DNA from 2 places in the Streptomyces sp. NBC_00400 genome. Region 1 is predicted to be linked to the other one. Evidence: riboswitches for the same ligand, from Rfam matches in the RefSeq annotation. Region 1 holds a riboswitch; the other holds the start of a gene.
What was found. A riboswitch is a leader RNA that binds a small molecule or an ion and turns the genes downstream of it on or off. The one in region 1 is predicted to bind S-adenosylmethionine.
Positions count from the first base shown of each region.

Region 1 (8,389 bases):
TCACGCAGTGCGCCACCCTCACAGCACGCAGACGCGCCGAGACCTCCCACCCCACCGTGGTCTTGCCGACGCCGGCGCGCCCTCCGATGAGCAATACCTCTGCCTGATCCATCACTGCCCCCTGCCCCTGCCCCCTGCCCCCGCACTCTGCCACCGAGCAGTCGAACCGCGCGAACCAATTGTGCGCGGTTCAGGGGGACGGTCCCTAGCCGATCCGTTCGGCCAGAGCGACGATGATTCCCGAGGGGCCGCGGAGGTTGCAGAGTCGGTAGCTGTTCTCGTACTGCGCGACCTCGCCGAGGAGTTCGGCGCCATGGCGGCGCAGGCGGGTGATCGTGTCGTCGATGTCGTCGACGGCGAACATGACACGGTGCAGGCCCAGGGTGTGGGGTGGCGGGTTGGGCGGTCCGGAAGTGATCGCCGCGGGGGCGTGAAACTTCGTCAGCTCCAGCTTGCCGTGGCCGTCCGGGGTGCGCATCATCGCGATGGCGCTGCGGACCCCGTCGAGGCCGACCATTTGGTCTGCGCAGACTCCCTCGATCTGCGCTTCGCCTTCCAGCTCCATGCCGAGCTCGGTGAAGAAGGCGATGGCCGCCTCCAGGTCGTCGACGACGATGCCTACGTTGTCCATCCGCTGAATCGCCACGGGGTGCTCCTTTTCCGTCACACAGTCCGGTCTGGTTCGTCACGCAGTCCGGTCTGGCCATTGGTACCCCTGGGACGGAGCCGGCGCCGCATTCTCGACAGCCGGAAGTGTCGATGTTGCCGCGCTTCACCTTGCGCCAGCACCTAGCCGCAGAGGACGCCGGGCGATCCCCGAAAACGCCGCCGGGGCGGCACCCCCTGGGAGGAGGGTGCCGCCCCGACGTACGTCTGGACGTGTGGTCCGGGAGGACCAGCGTCTGATCCGCGAGGGATCAGAAGTCCATGTCACCGCCCGGCATGCCGCCCGGAGCGCCGCCGGCAGCGGCCTTCTCCGGCTTGTCGGCGATGACGGCCTCGGTGGTGAGGAACAGCGCCGCGATGGAGGCGGCGTTCTGCAGCGCGGAGCGCGTGACCTTGGCCGGGTCGATGATGCCTTCGGCGATCATGTCGACGTAGTCGCCGGTCGCGGCGTTGAGGCCGTGACCCACGGGCAGGTTGCGCACCTTCTCCACCACAACGCCGCCCTCAAGGCCGCCGTTGACGGAGATCTGCTTCAGCGGGGCCTCCAGCGCGAGCTTCACGGCGTTGGCGCCGGTGGCCTCGTCACCGTCGAGGTCCAGCTTCTCGAAGACCGAGGAGGCCTGGAGCAGGGCCACGCCACCGCCGGCGACGATGCCCTCTTCGACGGCCGCCTTCGCGTTGCGAACGGCGTCCTCGATGCGGTGCTTGCGCTCCTTGAGCTCGACCTCGGTGGCGGCACCGGCCTTGATGACGGCCACGCCGCCGGCCAGCTTCGCCAGACGCTCCTGGAGCTTCTCGCGGTCGTAGTCCGAGTCGCTGTTCTCGATCTCGGCGCGGATCTGGTTGACCCGGCCCTGGACCTGCTCGCTGTCACCGGCACCGTCGACGATGGTGGTCTCGTCCTTGGTGATGACGACCTTGCGGGCGCGGCCGAGCAGTTCGAGACCGGCGTTCTCCAGCTTGAGGCCGACCTCCTCGGAGATGACGGTGCCACCGGTGAGGATGGCGATGTCGCCGAGCATGGCCTTGCGGCGGTCACCGAAGCCCGGGGCCTTGACGGCGACGGACTTGAAGGTGCCACGGATCTTGTTGACGACCAGGGTCGACAGGGCCTCGCCCTCGACGTCCTCGGCGATGATCAGCAGCGGCTTGCCCGACTGCATGACCTTCTCCAGGAGCGGGAGCAGGTCCTTCACGTTGCTGATCTTCGAGTTGACGATCAGGATGTACGGGTCGTCGAGCGCGGCTTCCATGCGCTCCATGTCGGTCGCGAAGTACGCCGAGATGTAGCCCTTGTCGAAGCGCATACCCTCGGTGAGTTCCAGCTCCAGACCGAAGGTCTGGGACTCCTCGACGGTGATGACGCCTTCCTTGCCGACCTTGTCCATGGCCTCGGCGATCAGCTCGCCGATCTGGGTGTCAGCGGCGGAGATGGAGGCGGTCGAAGCGATCTGCTCCTTGGTCTCCACGTCCTTGGCCTGCTCCAGCAGGGCGGCGGAGACGGCCTCGACGGCACGCTCGATGCCGCGCTTGAGGGCCATCGGGTTGGCGCCGGCGGCGACGTTGCGCAGGCCCTCGCGGACCAGAGCCTGGGCCAGGACGGTCGCGGTCGTCGTGCCGTCACCGGCGACGTCGTCCGTCTTCTTCGCGACCTCCTTGACCAGCTCGGCGCCGATCTTCTCGTACGGGTCCTCGAGCTCGATCTCCTTGGCGATGGATACACCATCGTTGGTGATCGTGGGGGCGCCCCACTTCTTCTCGAGGACGACGTTGCGGCCCTTGGGGCCGAGGGTGACCTTGACGGCGTCGGCGAGCTGGTTCATCCCGCGCTCGAGACCGCGCCGTGCCTCCTCGTCGAACGCGATGATCTTGGCCATGTGAAGTGGTCCTCCCGGACTGGGGTGGATTGCTCCGGACCTGGCTGGCGCCCGCGACGGACGACCTGCAGACCTGCGTGGTTCCTTGCCCCACCCGGCCTACGGGCCTCACCGACCCGGTCCTTCTTTGTCACTCTCACTGGGAGAGTGCTAACGCAATGATTAGCACTCGCACCCCTTGAGTGCAAGGCGGCTTCGAAGATGCCTCCCATCGGGGTGGCGCCCGAGTGGCGGGTGGGTGACGGGTGAGCGCAGGCCCCCGGGGCCGCCCACCTGCCCGGCCGTCCGCCACCCCGCCCACCGTCCGCTGCCCACTGTCCGCCAACAGCGGACAGCCGCCGACCGCCGGCGAACAATGAACAATGAACAAACAGACAGCAGAAGGCCCGCACCCCTCAGGGGTACGGGCCTTCACTACGCAGCAGTCGGTCGGCGCCTCAGCCGGCCACCCGGACCATGTCCGCCTGCGGTCCCTTCTGGCCCTGCGAGATCTCGAACTCGACCCGCTGACCCTCCTCAAGGGTGCGGTAACCGTCCATCTGGATCGCGCTGTAGTGGACGAAAACATCCGCACCACCGTCGACCGCGATGAAGCCGTACCCCTTCTCCGCGTTGAACCACTTGACGGTGCCCTGAGCCATGCCTAACTCCCCTATTACTGGCCCTTGCGCAGGACCGCACTCCGCGGACCCGGGTCAGACCTCACCCCATGAAAGCCCTGTGGGGTGTGCGCCGGAACGCGTCGACCGCCGCTGAATGTATCTGCACAGATGCCCAGCGCAACAGGTCAATCGGACGAGAAATCTGGGGCCGGAGAATCGGCTATATGCGGCGAAATCCCGGTTCTCCCGGGCAAGTCGGGCCGGGCATAGCTCACCTAAGCGACAAATGTTGCCCACACTTTGGGCACAACTGACCGCGATCTCATATGCGTTCGGCACACGCGCGCGCTATAGCGGAGGGGTATCACCCCAATGGTATCTCCTTTCACAACATGGAATTGCCCCGTCCGCTTTCTGGCGGACGGGGCAATTCCGGTCAAGCAGGCCAAGAATTGGCGCAAATCAGCAGCCTCCGGCGACCGCCGGAATGATCGAGACGCCCGCACCGTCCGGGGTCGGCGTCTCAAGGCCCTGCTCGAAGCGCACATCGTCGTCGTTGACGTAGACGTTCACGAAGCGGCGCAGCTTGCCGGCGTCGTCGAGCACACGGGCGGCGATGCCCTGGTGGTTCTGCTCCAGGTCGGCGATCACCTCGGAGAGGGTCGCGCCCTCGGCGGCGACCTCGGCCTGGCCGCCGGTGTACGTGCGGAGGATGGTGGGGATGCGGACCTTCACGCTCATGGTTCTGCCTTCCGGGTATTGCGGAGTACGAGTTCGGGGACGGTGGCCGGCCTCGTGGCGGACGGGCCGGCAGCCTCGCGGCGGAGGTGGCGCGGCCCCGTGCGCGGACGGGGCCGGCGGCCTCAGCCGGCCAGGCCGGCCGCGCGGAACGCGTCCAGGTCCGGACGGATCGTGGCCGTGGGCCCGGAGGTCGGGGCGACCGCGTCCAGCGTCTTGAGGCCGTCACCGGTGTTCAGGACGACGGTCGTCAGGGACGGGTCGAGCACACCGTCCTCGATCAGCTTCTTGGTCACGCCGACGGTCACCCCGCCCGCGGTCTCCGCGAAGATGCCTTCCGTCCTGGCCAGCAGCTTGATCGCGTCCACGATCTGCTCGTCGTTGACGTCCTCGACGGCGCCGCCCGTGCGGCGGGCGATGTCGAGCACGTACGGGCCGTCGGCCGGGTTGCCGATCGCCAGCGACTTGGCGATGGTCTTCGGCTTCTGCGGGCGCACCACGTCCTGCCCGGCCTTGAAGGCCGTGGACACCGGGGAGCAGCCCTCCGCCTGGGCACCGAAGATCTTGTACGGCTTGTCCTCGACCAGGCCGAGGGCGATCAGCTCCTTGAGCCCCTTGTCGATCTTCGTGAGCTGCGAGCCGGACGCGATCGGGATGACGATCTGGTCCGGGAGCCGCCAGCCCAGCTGCTCGCAGATCTCGTACGCGAGGGTCTTGGAACCCTCGCCGTAGTAGGGGCGCAGATTGACGTTGACGAAGCCCCAGCCCTCGCCGAGCGGGTCGCCGATGAGCTCGGAGCAGAAGCGGTTGACGTCGTCGTAGTTGCCCTCGATGCCGACCAGGTCACCGCCGTAGACCGCGGCCATGACGACCTTGCCGGCCTCCAGGTCGTGCGGGATGAACACGCAGGACTGGAAACCGGCGCGGCGCGCCGCGGCGCCGACCGCACCGGCAAGGTTGCCGGTCGAGGAGCAGGAGAGGGTGGTGAAGCCGAAGGCGCGGGCGGCCTCGACGGCGATCGCCACGACGCGGTCCTTGAAGGAGTGCGTCGGGTTGCCCGAGTCGTCCTTGACGTACAGACCGCCGGTGACGCCCAGCTCGGCGGCGAGCCGGTCGGCCTGGACGAGCTTGGTGAAGCCGGGGTTCAGGTTGGGCTTGTCGGCGACGTCGGCGGGGACGGGCAGCAGCGGGGCGTAGCGCCAGATGTTGTCCGGACCGGCCTCGATCTGCTTCCGCAGGCCCTCGGGGTCGCCGCTCGGCAGGTCGTACGCGACTTCGAGCGGCCCGAAACATTCCTGGCACGCGAAGATCGGGCCGAGCGCGAAGCGCTGTCCGCACTCGCGGCAGGACAGGGCTGCGGCGGGGCCCAGAGCGACGGTGGGGGTGTTTTCGGTGACTTGCACAGCCATGGAGGCGAGGCCCTTTCTCCTCATCTTCCTCGCGGCGAATCTCGCCACGAGACGGATTTGGCACCTTCCCTAGCCGGGAGCCTCGCGCGCGGGACGATCATCGTCCTTGCGGCAAGACCGGCTGGAGGGTTGCCGGGGCTTCAACGGGCCGTATCCCTCTGCCCCTCTGGATGAGCGGTATGGCGCTGGGCCGAAACCCAGGCGTTTGTGGCGCGGACCCCGACATGCGACGGTCATCCGCGTTGTTCAAGACTGTAACCGACGGCACTGACGGTTGAGATAGTCGTCCGAACCGCGAGATGGATCACAAGGCCGCCGATCCGGCGGCGACCGAGGAGTCGTAGACGTGCTGGAAGAGGTGGAGCGCTGGCTGAGCAGCCGCTCCTGGTCCGCCGCGGACCGCCCGCTGGGGCAGCTGCTGGAGGCGAAGCACCGGACGGGCCGCACGGTCAGTGTCGTACTGCCCGCCCTCGACGAGGAGGCCACGGTCGGGGCGATCGTGGCGGTGATCCGCGCCGAGCTGATGACCGGCGCGGTCCCGCTCGTCGATGAGCTGATCGTGCTGGACTCCGGCTCCACCGACCGCACCGCCGAGGCCGCCGCGGCGGCCGGCGCCCGGGTCGTCCCCCGCGACAGCGTCCTGCCGCGGCTGCCGGCCCTCCCCGGCAAGGGCGAGGTGCTGTGGCGTTCCCTGCTGGCCACCACCGGCGACATCGTCTGCTTCATCGACGCCGACCTGCGCGAATTCTCCTCCTCCTTCGTCTCCGGGATCGTCGGCCCGCTGCTGACCGATCCCGACATCCAGTTCGTGAAGGCGATGTACGACCGTCCGCTGGAGACCGGGGTCGAAGGCGCCGGGGCCGGCCAGGGCGGCCGGGTGACCGAGCTGGTGGCCCGCCCCCTCCTCAATCTCCACTGGCCGCAGCTGGCCGGCTTCGTCCAGCCGCTGGGCGGCGAGTACGCGGCCCGCCGCTCCCTCCTGGAACGCCTCCCCTTCCCCGTCGGCTACGGCGTCGAGCTCGGCCTGCTCGTCGACGCCCTGCACACCGTCGGCCTCGACGCCCTCGCCCAGGTCGACGTCGGCGTCCGCAAACACCGCCACCAGGACGGCCAGGCCCTCGGCCGGATGGCCGCCGCGATCTACCGCACCGCCCAACTCCGCCTGACCCGCGGCCACTTGGTACGCCCCCGGCTCACCCAGTTCGACCGCGGCGACGACGGCTTCGTCCCCCGCACGACGGACGTGGACACCGAGGAGCGCCCCCCGATGGCCGAAATCCCGGAGTATGCGGAGCGGCGGGCGGCGTGAGGGCCCGCGCAGCCTGAGCGCTCAGGCGTCGAAGTCGTACTCCAGCACGTAGGCGGACGAGTCAAGGATCATCTCGTTGACCTCGACGGTCCGCCCGTCCGCGGTCACGGCCGTGCGGCTGATGAGGATGACGGGCGTGCCCGCCGGAAGGCGCAGCCGGTCGGCCTCCTCCGGCGTCGGCATGCGTGAGCGCACCTCTTCCCTGAAGCGGGCGGGCCCCGCACCCAGCTCGGCGAGCCGGGCGTAGGTGCCGCCGGCCCCGGTATCCGGCTGCGTGATCGCCGATCCCGCGACAAGAGCAGCGGGGAGGGAGGAGGTGGACAGCAACACCGGCTTACCGTCGAGCACGAACCTGCGGCGCCGCACGATCACGGCGTCTCCCGGCGTCATGCCGAGCTGCGCCGCGACGGTTTCAGGAGCCGGCTCCTCGCCCACGGTGACCTCGTCCACCACCAGGTCACGATCCGGGACATCGGCCGACCAGACCGACCGTCCCTCACCCCATTGCTCCCGGGCCAAGCGCGGGACGCCACGGCGCCGGATCGGCTGGAACGCCCGCACGAAGACCCCGGCACCCTTGCGGGCATCGGCAAGCCCCTCCGAGGTGAGCACACCGAGCGCCTGCCGGGCCGTCATCCGCGCCACGCCGTGCCGGTCCATCAGCTCGTTCTCCCCGGGCAGCCGGTCTCCGGGCCGGAACTCGCCCTCCGCAATCGCCTGCTTCAGAGCGTCGGCGATCCGGCGGTACTTGGGCGACGAGCTCTCCTGTGCGGCCATGGCGATGCATCCCTCCTGGCGATCTCTAGACATCCTAGAGATCTGTTCGAGTGCCACGGCGTCGCCATCTCCCCCAACCTCAACATCTCTAGAGAACTAGTTGACGCTATGCATCCACTTCGATTCAATGTGTAGCGATCCAACTTCTCTAGAGAGCTGGAGCCGACATGACGCATCCTGCGCGTCCACGCCTGCTTCCCTGGTCAAGCCCGGAGGGGAAACCGTGCTACCTGCTCTCCGAGGGGGACGGCCCGGTCACCCGGCAAGCGGACGCCATTGAGCGCGCCCAGCTCGCATCCGGTGAGGTCCTCCTGGGGCACGCCCGTGCTCTCCTCCGCGACAACAGGACCACCGCACCCGAACTACGCTTTCCGGCCTGCTGCTTGACGGGCGCGCTCGGCGACACGCTGCGTATCTCCCGCAGCCGCGGCGACCGTCTCGACTGCGGGCATCCGGAACCCGCGGAGGGTGAACCGTCGTTGCCCCTCGACGCATTCCGGCCGGGCGACGACTGAGGAGCATTCCCCCGCCCGCGCCTCTTGGCCGCTTCCGTGCGTTTGCGCGGATCTGTCGCGGGTTACCTTCGCGACATGGTCTCCGAGCGCAGTGCGGCACCAGCGGGTGCCGAGGTTCTGGTCGCGTCCAATCGCGGGCCGGTCTCCTACGGCCTGGCGGAGGACGGCACGCTCACCGCCAAGCGGGGCGGGGGCGGGCTGGTGTCCGGGCTGTCGGCCATCGGGCCCGATACCGATGCGGTGTGGGTGTGTGCGGCGCTGGGTGACGGCGACCGGGAGGCCGTACGGCGGACGGGTGGTGCGCTGGAGCCGGGTGACACCGGCGGGCAGCGTGTGCGGATGCTGGATATTCCGGCCGGGGTGCATGCCGCCGCCTACAACGGCATCGCGAACTCCGTGCTGTGGTTCGTCCACCACATGCTGTACCAGACCCCGCTGGAGCCGGTCTTCGATGCGGAGTTCCGGGCGCAGTGGGCGTCGTACGAGGCCTACAACC
Region 1 is NZ_CP107940.1:3,282,840-3,291,228, forward strand. It holds gene OHS81_RS14345 (AAA family ATPase) at 1-112, opposite strand, end outside; gene OHS81_RS14350 (VOC family protein) at 206-646, opposite strand; gene groL (chaperonin GroEL) at 918-2,543, opposite strand; gene OHS81_RS14360 (cold-shock protein) at 2,981-3,184, opposite strand; gene OHS81_RS14365 (MoaD/ThiS family protein) at 3,608-3,886, opposite strand; gene thrC (threonine synthase) at 4,009-5,292, opposite strand; SAM riboswitch class I at 5,310-5,469, opposite strand; gene OHS81_RS14375 (glucosyl-3-phosphoglycerate synthase) at 5,639-6,601, shown strand; gene OHS81_RS14380 (GntR family transcriptional regulator) at 6,623-7,378, opposite strand; gene OHS81_RS14385 (hypothetical protein) at 7,546-7,893, shown strand; gene OHS81_RS14390 (alpha,alpha-trehalose-phosphate synthase (UDP-forming)) at 7,969-8,389, shown strand, end outside.

Region 2 (8,389 bases), 2.9 Mb from region 1:
TGCCGGAAGACCGCGTCGCTCTCCAGCGCCGCGGCCATCGCATTTCCGGCGAATTTGGCCCGACGAGTCGGGGTGAACCGGGCGTACTGCCGCAGCGGGGGCGGGAGTTCGGCGAGGGTCAGCGCGCCGAACGACTCCGCGGTGAGCGCCACGACCCGACGCCGTACGCCCTCGGGCAGCGGACGGTCGAGCACGTCGTCCGCCGCACTCTCGGGTGCGTCGTCACGCCGACCCCCCGGCTCCCCTTCTGGACGGTCCACCACGGCTGCATCGCTCCGATCTCAGGCGTTCGCGCCCGGGCGGTCGACCAGCTCGATCTGGTCGACCGCATTGCACCAGCGGCAGCGCACGGACTCGATGCTCTCACTCAGGACCTCGCGCTCCTCCACCGTCGGCGCCCCGGCCAGGTCCAGGTGGACGTACTCCACGACCTTGGACCGGCGCGTCACGTCGAACCGGGTGAGGTTGCCGCACAGCGTGCAGCGCCACCGGGTCCCGTCCGTCGGCAGGGGAACAGCCATCGTGTCGTCCTCTTTCGTGCTCATCGGTGTCGTGCTGCTGCGCGGTTCACGCGGTGCGCCGTCGGATCGCGGAAGTACGCAAAGTACTGCCCGTAACCCTACGGCCTGATGGGGGGCCGGTGCGGGCCCGCCCAGGTGCCGGGACGCGGCGAGGCACTCTGTCCTGATTGCCCGCATTGGGTCATGATCACCTCATGACGGCGCCGGCCCCTTCACCCCGTTCACCCCGCTCGTCCGGTCTCCTCCCCCGCCCTCCGCACCCCACCCGGTCGCTGGCCGCGGTGTTCTCGCGGATGACGAATGTGCTGATCGGCCTGTGCTGCGCGGTCTTCGTGATCGGCCCCGCCTCCGGCCTGAACCGGATATACGGCACCGGCGAGGCCCTGCTCAAGGCCCAGACCGCTTATTTCGAGCGGTGGGGCGTGATCCCACTGGAGCTGTGGAGCGGTTCGCTGCGGGCGCTGATCACCCCGCTCACCGCGTTATTCGTGCACGGCAGCTGGCTGCACCTGCTCGGCAACGTGCTGTTCCTGTACGTCTTCGGCGCCATGGCCGAGACACGTATGGGCAGGCTGCCGTTCACCGCCTTCTACCTCATCATCGGCTACCTGGCGCTGCTCGGCTACGCGGCCGCCCACGCCGCCTCGGGGCAGACACTGGTGGGCGCCTCCGGGTCGATCTCCGGAGTCCTCGGCGCCTTCCTCTTCCTGTTCCCCACGGCCCGGGTCACCAGCCTCTTCCCGTTCCTCTTCTTCCTGCCGCTGCGCTTCCCCGCCTGGATCGTGCTGCTGTTCTGGTTCTTCCTCCAGTGGCAGGCCGCGCAGGACGACCCCCGCGGTCCCGGCGTCGCCTACCTCGCCCATGTCATCGGCTTCACGCTCGGCTTCCTGTACGCCTGGGCCCGCTACCGGAGGGATAGTGTGGGGGCCACCAGGGGAGATGACCGGGCGACCGAGGGAGAGAGCCAGCCGTGATCACGTCGATCGTGCTCATCAAGACCAACGTGGACCAGATCCCGGAGATCGCCGAGAAGATCGCCGCGCTGGAAGGGGTCAGCGAGGTCTACTCGGTCACCGGCGCCCACGACCTGATCGCCATGGTGCGGGTCGCCGCCCACGACGACCTCGCGGACGTCATCCCCGGCCGCATCAGCAAGGTCCCCGGCGTCGCCTCCACCGAGACGCATATTGCGTTCCGCACGTATTCGCAGCATGACCTTGAGGCTGCCTTTGCGATTGGGCTCGACGCGTAGCGAGTGTCTTTTCCTGCGTTTTCGGCTTTCCCGCCGTGGGGGTTTCTCTTCTTTTCGCCTGCGGCGGGCCGGTTCGCTGCGCTTTGCCTCGGCCCGTTTTTGGCTTTCTCGCCATTGCGCCTGCGGCGGGCCGGTCCGCTGCGCGGGGCTGTCGGGGTGCGGTGACGGACCTCCGCGGGTGGGGTGCCGGACTGCTTCGCTTTACGTCCGGCACCCCACCCGCTCCGGCCCGTCCCCTCCCGTTGGGGGTGAGAAAAGGCCAGGTGGGGGTGCATCCAGGTGGTCTAGTGCGCCTCGTGATCCCATGAAAATGGGTTGCCCTGAATGACCAGTAGGGGCCGCACGGCTACAACCGTGGCCCGCCCCCACCCACGTTCACTTACTCACCCACGGGAGGGGACGGGCCGGAGGGGCCGGTGTGTGGGACGTAAAGCGAAGCAGTCCCACACACCGGCCCCGCAGGCCCGTCACCGCACCCACAGCCCCGCGCAGCGGACCTGGCCCGCCGCCAGGCGCAACGGCGAGAAACCACCACGGCGGGAAAGCCAAAAACGTGGGATTCAAACCGCGCTTCGCGCGGGAACGCAACGGCCGTCCTCCGTCTGGTAGTTCCAGCGGGCGCCGTTCGCGACCAGTTCCTTGACCGCTCGGACAAAGCGTTCGACGTGCTCATCCGGCGTGCCAACGCCCACGCTGACGCGGATGGCGTTCAGGGAGCGCTCGCCGGGGGCCGCCTCCGGGGCGCCGCACTCTCCCGGGTCCTGCGGTTCGCTGCCCAGGAGGGTGCGGACGAGGGGGTGCGCGCAGAACAGGCCGTCGCGGACGCCGATGCCGTACTCCGCCGACAGCGCCGCGGCGAAGTGCGAGCTGTTCCAGCCCTCGACGACGAAGGAGAAGACGCCCACCCGCGCCGCGTCCTCGCCGAAGAGCGAGAGCACGTTCACCTCGGGCACCTCGGCCAGGCCCTCCCGCACCCGGGTGATCAGCACCTGCTCGCGGGCGGCCAGGTCCTCGAAACCGGCCTCGGTCAGGGCCTGGCAGGCCGAGGCGATGGCGTAGGCGCCGATGACGTTGGGCGAACCGGCCTCGTGACGGGCGGCGGTGGTGTGCCACTCGACGTCCACCCCGCCGTCCGTGCGCCGGGAGACCTTGCGGCTGGCGCCGCCGCCGGCCAGATACGGGGCGGCGTCCTGCAGCCAGTCCGCGCGGCCGGCCAGCACACCGGCGCCGAACGGGGCGTACAGCTTGTGGCCGGAGAAGGCGACCCAGTCGACGTCCAGCTCCGCGATGTCCACGGGGTGATGCGGGACGAGCTGAGCCGCGTCCAGCACGATCCGCGCACCGTGCGCGTGCGCGGCGGCCGCCAGCTCCCGCACCGGCCACAGCTCACCGGTCACGTTCGACGCACCGGTCACACAGACCAGCGCCGGGCCGTAGGGGTCGCGCTCGGCCAGCGCCTTCTCCAGGGTGTCCACCGCCTGCTGCGGGGTGCGCGGCGCGTTGAGGTAGGTCACGGTGACGTCCGCGCGCTGCTCCCACGGCAGCAGCGAGGCGTGGTGCTCGGTCTCGAAGACGAACACCCGGGTGTTCTCGGGGAGTACCGCCGCGAGGAGGTTCAGCGAGTCCGTGGTCGAGCGAGTGAAGACCACCTGATCCTCGTCTCCGCACCCCAGGAACTCCGCGATGGTCCGGCGGCTGTTCTCGAAGAGGTCGGTGGAGAGCTGCGAGAGGTACCCGGCGCCGCGGTGCACGCTGCCGTAGTACGGGGCGTAGGCCGCCACGTCGTCCCAGACCCGCTGCAGCGCGGGGGCGCTGGCGGCGTAGTCCAGCGCGGCGTAGTCGACCTCGCCGCCGGTCACCAGCGGGACGCGGACGTCCCGGCCGAGGACGGGCAGCGGGGCACAGACGGAGCGGTCGGCGGCAACGGCGGAAACGGACATGGCGAACTCCCGTAAGAAGTAAGTGAATTCGCTGCGGGGCGGAACGCGTCAGGTGCGCGCACAGCGCACGGCAGGACGCCGCAGCGGAAAGGAAAAAGGGATGCGGAAAAGGGGCCGTCGAGCCCTATCGCATTCGCTGATTCACGGAAGTTCTCCCTCGGGGACCAGGATCCCTGGCGAGGGATCCGCGCTTGCCGCAGACCTCGCTGCCTACGGCCTGGTCATCACCCGGGGCACCCCGCCACGGAAGGAGGGTTGCCGGACAGCGGGCCGGGGCCTGCATCGCTGTCACTCGTGACCTGCGCAGAATCATGCCATACGGGCAACATCACGCAAGCCCCGGTCCGGATGGCGGAACGGGGCTTGCGTCACACTCTGTGTCACCGGGCGCTCAGGTGTTGCTGGCGGTCACCCAGCGCTCCAGGGCCTGCCGCGCCGCCCCCGAGTCGATCGCGGCGGCGGCTTTGTCGATACCGGCCCGGATCTGCTCGGCCAGCGGGGCGTCGGAGGGCTCCAGCGCGACCAGCGCCGCCGCGGAGTTCAGCAGCACCGCATCGCGCACCGGGCCGGTCTCCCCGTCCAGCAGCCGGCGGGCCACCTCCGCGTTGTACGACGCGTCCGCGCCGCGCAGCGCCTCCACCGGCACCAGGTCGATGCCCACGTCCCGCGGGTCGAAGGACTCCTCGCGCACCGTGCCGTCCCGGACGATCCAGACCCGGGAGGTCGCGGTGGTGGTCAGCTCGTCCAGGCCGTCGTCACCGCGGAAGACCAGCGCCGACGAGCCGCGCTCGGCGAGCACCCCGGCCAGGATCGGCGCCATCCGGGCGTCCGCGACCCCGGTCGCCTGGGCGCGGACCTTCGCGGGGTTGGTCAGTGGGCCCAGCACGTTGAACGTCGTCCGGATGCCGAGCTGGCCCCGGGCGTTGGCGACGTGCCGCAGCGCGGGGTGGAACTTCACCGCGAAGCAGAAGGTGATGCCCGCTTCTCGGGCGACCTCGGTGACCCGCTGCGGGGTGAGGTCGAGATTGACGCCGAGCTTCTCCAGCACGTCGGAGGCGCCGCTGGCCGAGGAGGCCGCGCGGTTGCCGTGCTTGACGACCTTCGCTCCGGTGCCGGCCACCACGATCGAGGACATCGTGGAGATGTTGACCGTCTTGGCGCCGTCGCCGCCGGTGCCGACGATGTCCACGCTCGGTCCCGGCACCTCGATCAGCCGGGCGTGCTCGTACATGGTCCGGACGAGCCCGGAGATCTCGGCGACGGTCTCGCCCTTGGCCCGCAGCGCCACCGCGAAACCGGCGATCTGGGCGTCGCCGGCCTCGCCCCGCATGATCCGGTCCATCGCCCAAGCGGTGTCCTCCGCGGCGAGGTCCCGGCCGTCGAGCAGGGCGTTGAGGATGCCCGGCCAGGTGTGGGCCGCCACGCTGTCGCCGCCGAGGGGGGTCGCAACGTTCATGGTCCACACTCCTGATTTGTCTCCTGCTTGTGCGTTCACCCTATCGAGCCGCCGGGCAGGCCGGAGGGCCCCGTCCGATCAACGGACGGGGCCCTCTGGGTGGCGTGCTCCTACGGTGCGCCATGAGGCGCCGAGGTGATCAGTGGTGGCCGTGGCCGCTGGTGATCTCCTTGTACTCCTCGACCGTGGGCTTGGCGATGACGTTGTCCTCGCCGTAGTAGGTCTTGGAGAGCTTGGCCCGCAGCTTCTGCGAGCGCGACACCTTGCGTGCCACACCGTTCTCGTCGACCTCGGGGCCGAGCTCGAGCGGCGTGGGCTGCTCGTGCTGGGTGAGCACGTGCAGCTGCTCCTGGTCGAGCGGCTCGTGGACCTCGATGAACTCACCGTGCGGCAGGCGCTTGATGATGCCGGACTCGCGGCCGTGCAGCACCTTGTCCTTGTCGCGGCGCTGCAGACCCAGGCAGATCCGCTTGGTGGCGATGAAGGCCAGCACCGGCCCGACGAAGAACGCGATCCGGACGAACCAGGTGATCGAGTTGATCGACAGGTGGAAGTGGGTGGCCCACAGGTCGTTGCCGCCACCGATCAGCATCACGAAGTACGCGACCAGCCAGGCCACACCGAAGCCGGTACGGGTCGGGACGTTGCGCGGGCGGTCCAGGATGTGGTGCTCGCGCTTGTCACCGCGGACCCAGGACTCGACGAACGGGTAGACCGCGATCGCGACCAGGACCAGCGGGAAGACCAGGATCGGGATCAGCACGCCCAGGTTGAGGGTGTGGCCCCAGAAGTTCCACTCCCAGCCCGGCATGACACGCACCAGACCCTCGGCGAAGCCCATGTACCAGTCGGGCTGGGCGCCGGTGGACACCTGGTCGGGGCGGTAGGGGCCGATGGCCCACACCGGGTTGATGCTGGCGATCGCGGCGATCGCGGCGATCACACCGAAGACCAGGAAGAAGAAGCCTCCGGCCTTGGCCATGTAGACCGGCAGCAGCGGCATGCCCACGACGTTGTTGTTGGTCTTGCCGGCACCCGGGAACTGGGTGTGCTTGTGGTAGAAGACCAGGATCAGGTGCGCCACCAGCAGGCCGAGCATGATGCCCGGCAGCAGCAGGACGTGCACCGTGAAGAACCGCGGGATGATGTCGTGCCCCGGGAACTCCCCGCCGAAGATGAAGAACTGCAGGTACGAACCGACCAGCGGCATCGCCAGGATGACGCCCTCGATGAACCGCACGCCGGTGCCGGAGAGCAGGTCGTCGGGGAGCGAGTAGCCGGTGAAGCCGGTGAACATGCCCAGCACGAACAGCAGGAAGCCGAACAGCCAGTTGACCTCGCGCGGCTTGCGGAAGGCACCGGTGAAGAACACCCGCATCATGTGGACCATCATCGCGGCCAGGAAGACCAGCGCGGCCCAGTGGTGGATCTGGCGGATGAGCAGGCCGCCGCGCACGTCGAAGCTGATGTCCAGCGTCGACTCGAAGGCCTGGGTCATCCGGATTCCCTGCATGGGCACATAGGAACCGTGATAGGTCACCTCGGCCATGCTCGGGTGGAAGAACAGCGTCAGGTAGACACCGGTCAGGATGATGATGATGAAGCTGTAGAGCGCGACCTCACCCAGCATGAAGGACCAGTGGTCCGGGAAGATCTTGCGCATGTTGGACTTGGCGAGGCTGTAGATGCCCAGCCGTCCGTCCGCCCAGTCCGCGATCCGCTCGCCCCGTGGCGCCGGGCCACGGCGTGTGCTGGTCGCGGTTGTCTCGTTACTCATCCGCGCTCCCAGAAGCTCGGGCCGACGGGCTCCTCGAAGCCGTTTGCGGCCTCCAGGAAGCCGTCCTTCTCCGTGATGTGCAGCTGCGGCAGGGCGTGTCCGGCCGGACCGAAGATCACCCGACCACCGTCAGAGAGGTCGAACGTGGACTGGTGGCACGGGCAGAGCACGTGGTGCGTCTGCTGCTCGTACAGGCTGATCGGGCAACCCACGTGGGTGCAGATCTTCGAGTACGCCACGATGCCCTCGTGCGACCAGGAGAGTTCGTGCTTGTCCTTGATGTCCTGCGGCTGGATCCGCACGAGCATCAGGGCGTCCTTGGCGATCTTCTCGGCGAACTCCTCGTCGTTCTCCTCCAGGCCCTCGGGCTTGGCGAACGTCAGGGAGCCGACCGCGATGTCCTCCGGACGCAGCGGGAGGTTGGTGGACTGGTTGACGAGCCGGACGCCCTTCTTCCAGTTCGTGGTGCGCAGCTTGTTCCCGGGCAGCGGGCCGAGGTCGCGCAGCAGGACGACACCGGAGAGCGGCACCAGGGCCAGCGCACCGAACATCGTGTTGCGGACCAGCTTGCGGCGACCGATCTGCGACTCCTTGGCACCCGCCGCGAAGTCCGCCATGACCTTGGCCTTGACGTCGGGCGCGGCCTCGATCGGGTGACGCTCGTCGGCGACCTCCTCGTCCGACATCAGCGTGCGGGCCCAGTGGACCGCACCGGCGCCGATGCAGAAGAGCGCCGCGCCGAGGGTCAGACCGAGCGCGAAGTTCAGCGCGCTGATGTGACCGATCGGCCAGATGAAGACGATCTTGTCGATCGGGATCGCCACATAGGAGGCGATGAAGGCGACCGTCGCCACCATCGACACCACGAAGAGCAGCGCCACGGTGCGCTCGGAGCGCCTGGCGGCCCGCTCGTCGATGTCCTGGGCGCGGTGCTCGTGGGGCGGCAGGCCCGGGTCGGCGAACGGGTTCTCCGCCGTGGCCACCGCGCCTTCGTGAGCCGTCTCCCGCTCAGTGGGAAGGGTTTCTTCTGGCACGTCTTCGTGTCGTCCAGTCTCGCTCATGACTTCTTGGCCTTCGTAGTCCGGGCTGCGACCCAGATGGCGACCGCGATCAGTGCGCCCAGGCCGAAGATGTAGCCGAAGAGACCCTCACTGACCGGACCGAGACCGCCGAGGTCGAGGCCGCCGGGGCTCTCGGATGCATCGCCGTTGACGGCGCCGAGGTACGCGATGATGTCCTTCTTGTTCTCCTTCGACAGCGAGCCGTCACCGAAGGAGGGCATGTTCTGCGGGCCGGTCTCCATGGCCTCGTAGATGTGCTTCGGGTCCACGCCTTCGAGCGTCGGTGCGAACTTGCCGTCGGTCAGGGCGCCGCCCTTGCCGGTGAAGTTGTGGCACTGCGCGCAGTTGGTGCGGAACAGCTCGCCGCCCTTGCCGATGTCGG
Region 2 is NZ_CP107940.1:6,207,307-6,215,695, reverse strand. It holds gene OHS81_RS27205 (NYN domain-containing protein) at 1-263, opposite strand, end outside; gene OHS81_RS27200 (hypothetical protein) at 282-521, opposite strand; gene OHS81_RS27195 (rhomboid family intramembrane serine protease) at 815-1,495, shown strand; gene OHS81_RS27190 (Lrp/AsnC family transcriptional regulator) at 1,492-1,773, shown strand; gene OHS81_RS27185 (aminotransferase class V-fold PLP-dependent enzyme) at 2,334-3,713, opposite strand; SAM riboswitch class IV at 3,896-4,013, opposite strand; gene trpD (anthranilate phosphoribosyltransferase) at 4,105-5,169, opposite strand; gene qcrB (cytochrome bc1 complex cytochrome b subunit) at 5,309-6,946, opposite strand; gene qcrA (cytochrome bc1 complex Rieske iron-sulfur subunit) at 6,943-8,007, opposite strand; gene qcrC (cytochrome bc1 complex diheme cytochrome c subunit) at 8,004-8,389, opposite strand, start outside.
Region 2: it holds a riboswitch for S-adenosylmethionine, as region 1 does, so the genes downstream of both, OHS81_RS27185 (aminotransferase class V-fold PLP-dependent enzyme) here and thrC (threonine synthase) in region 1, are expected to answer to the same signal.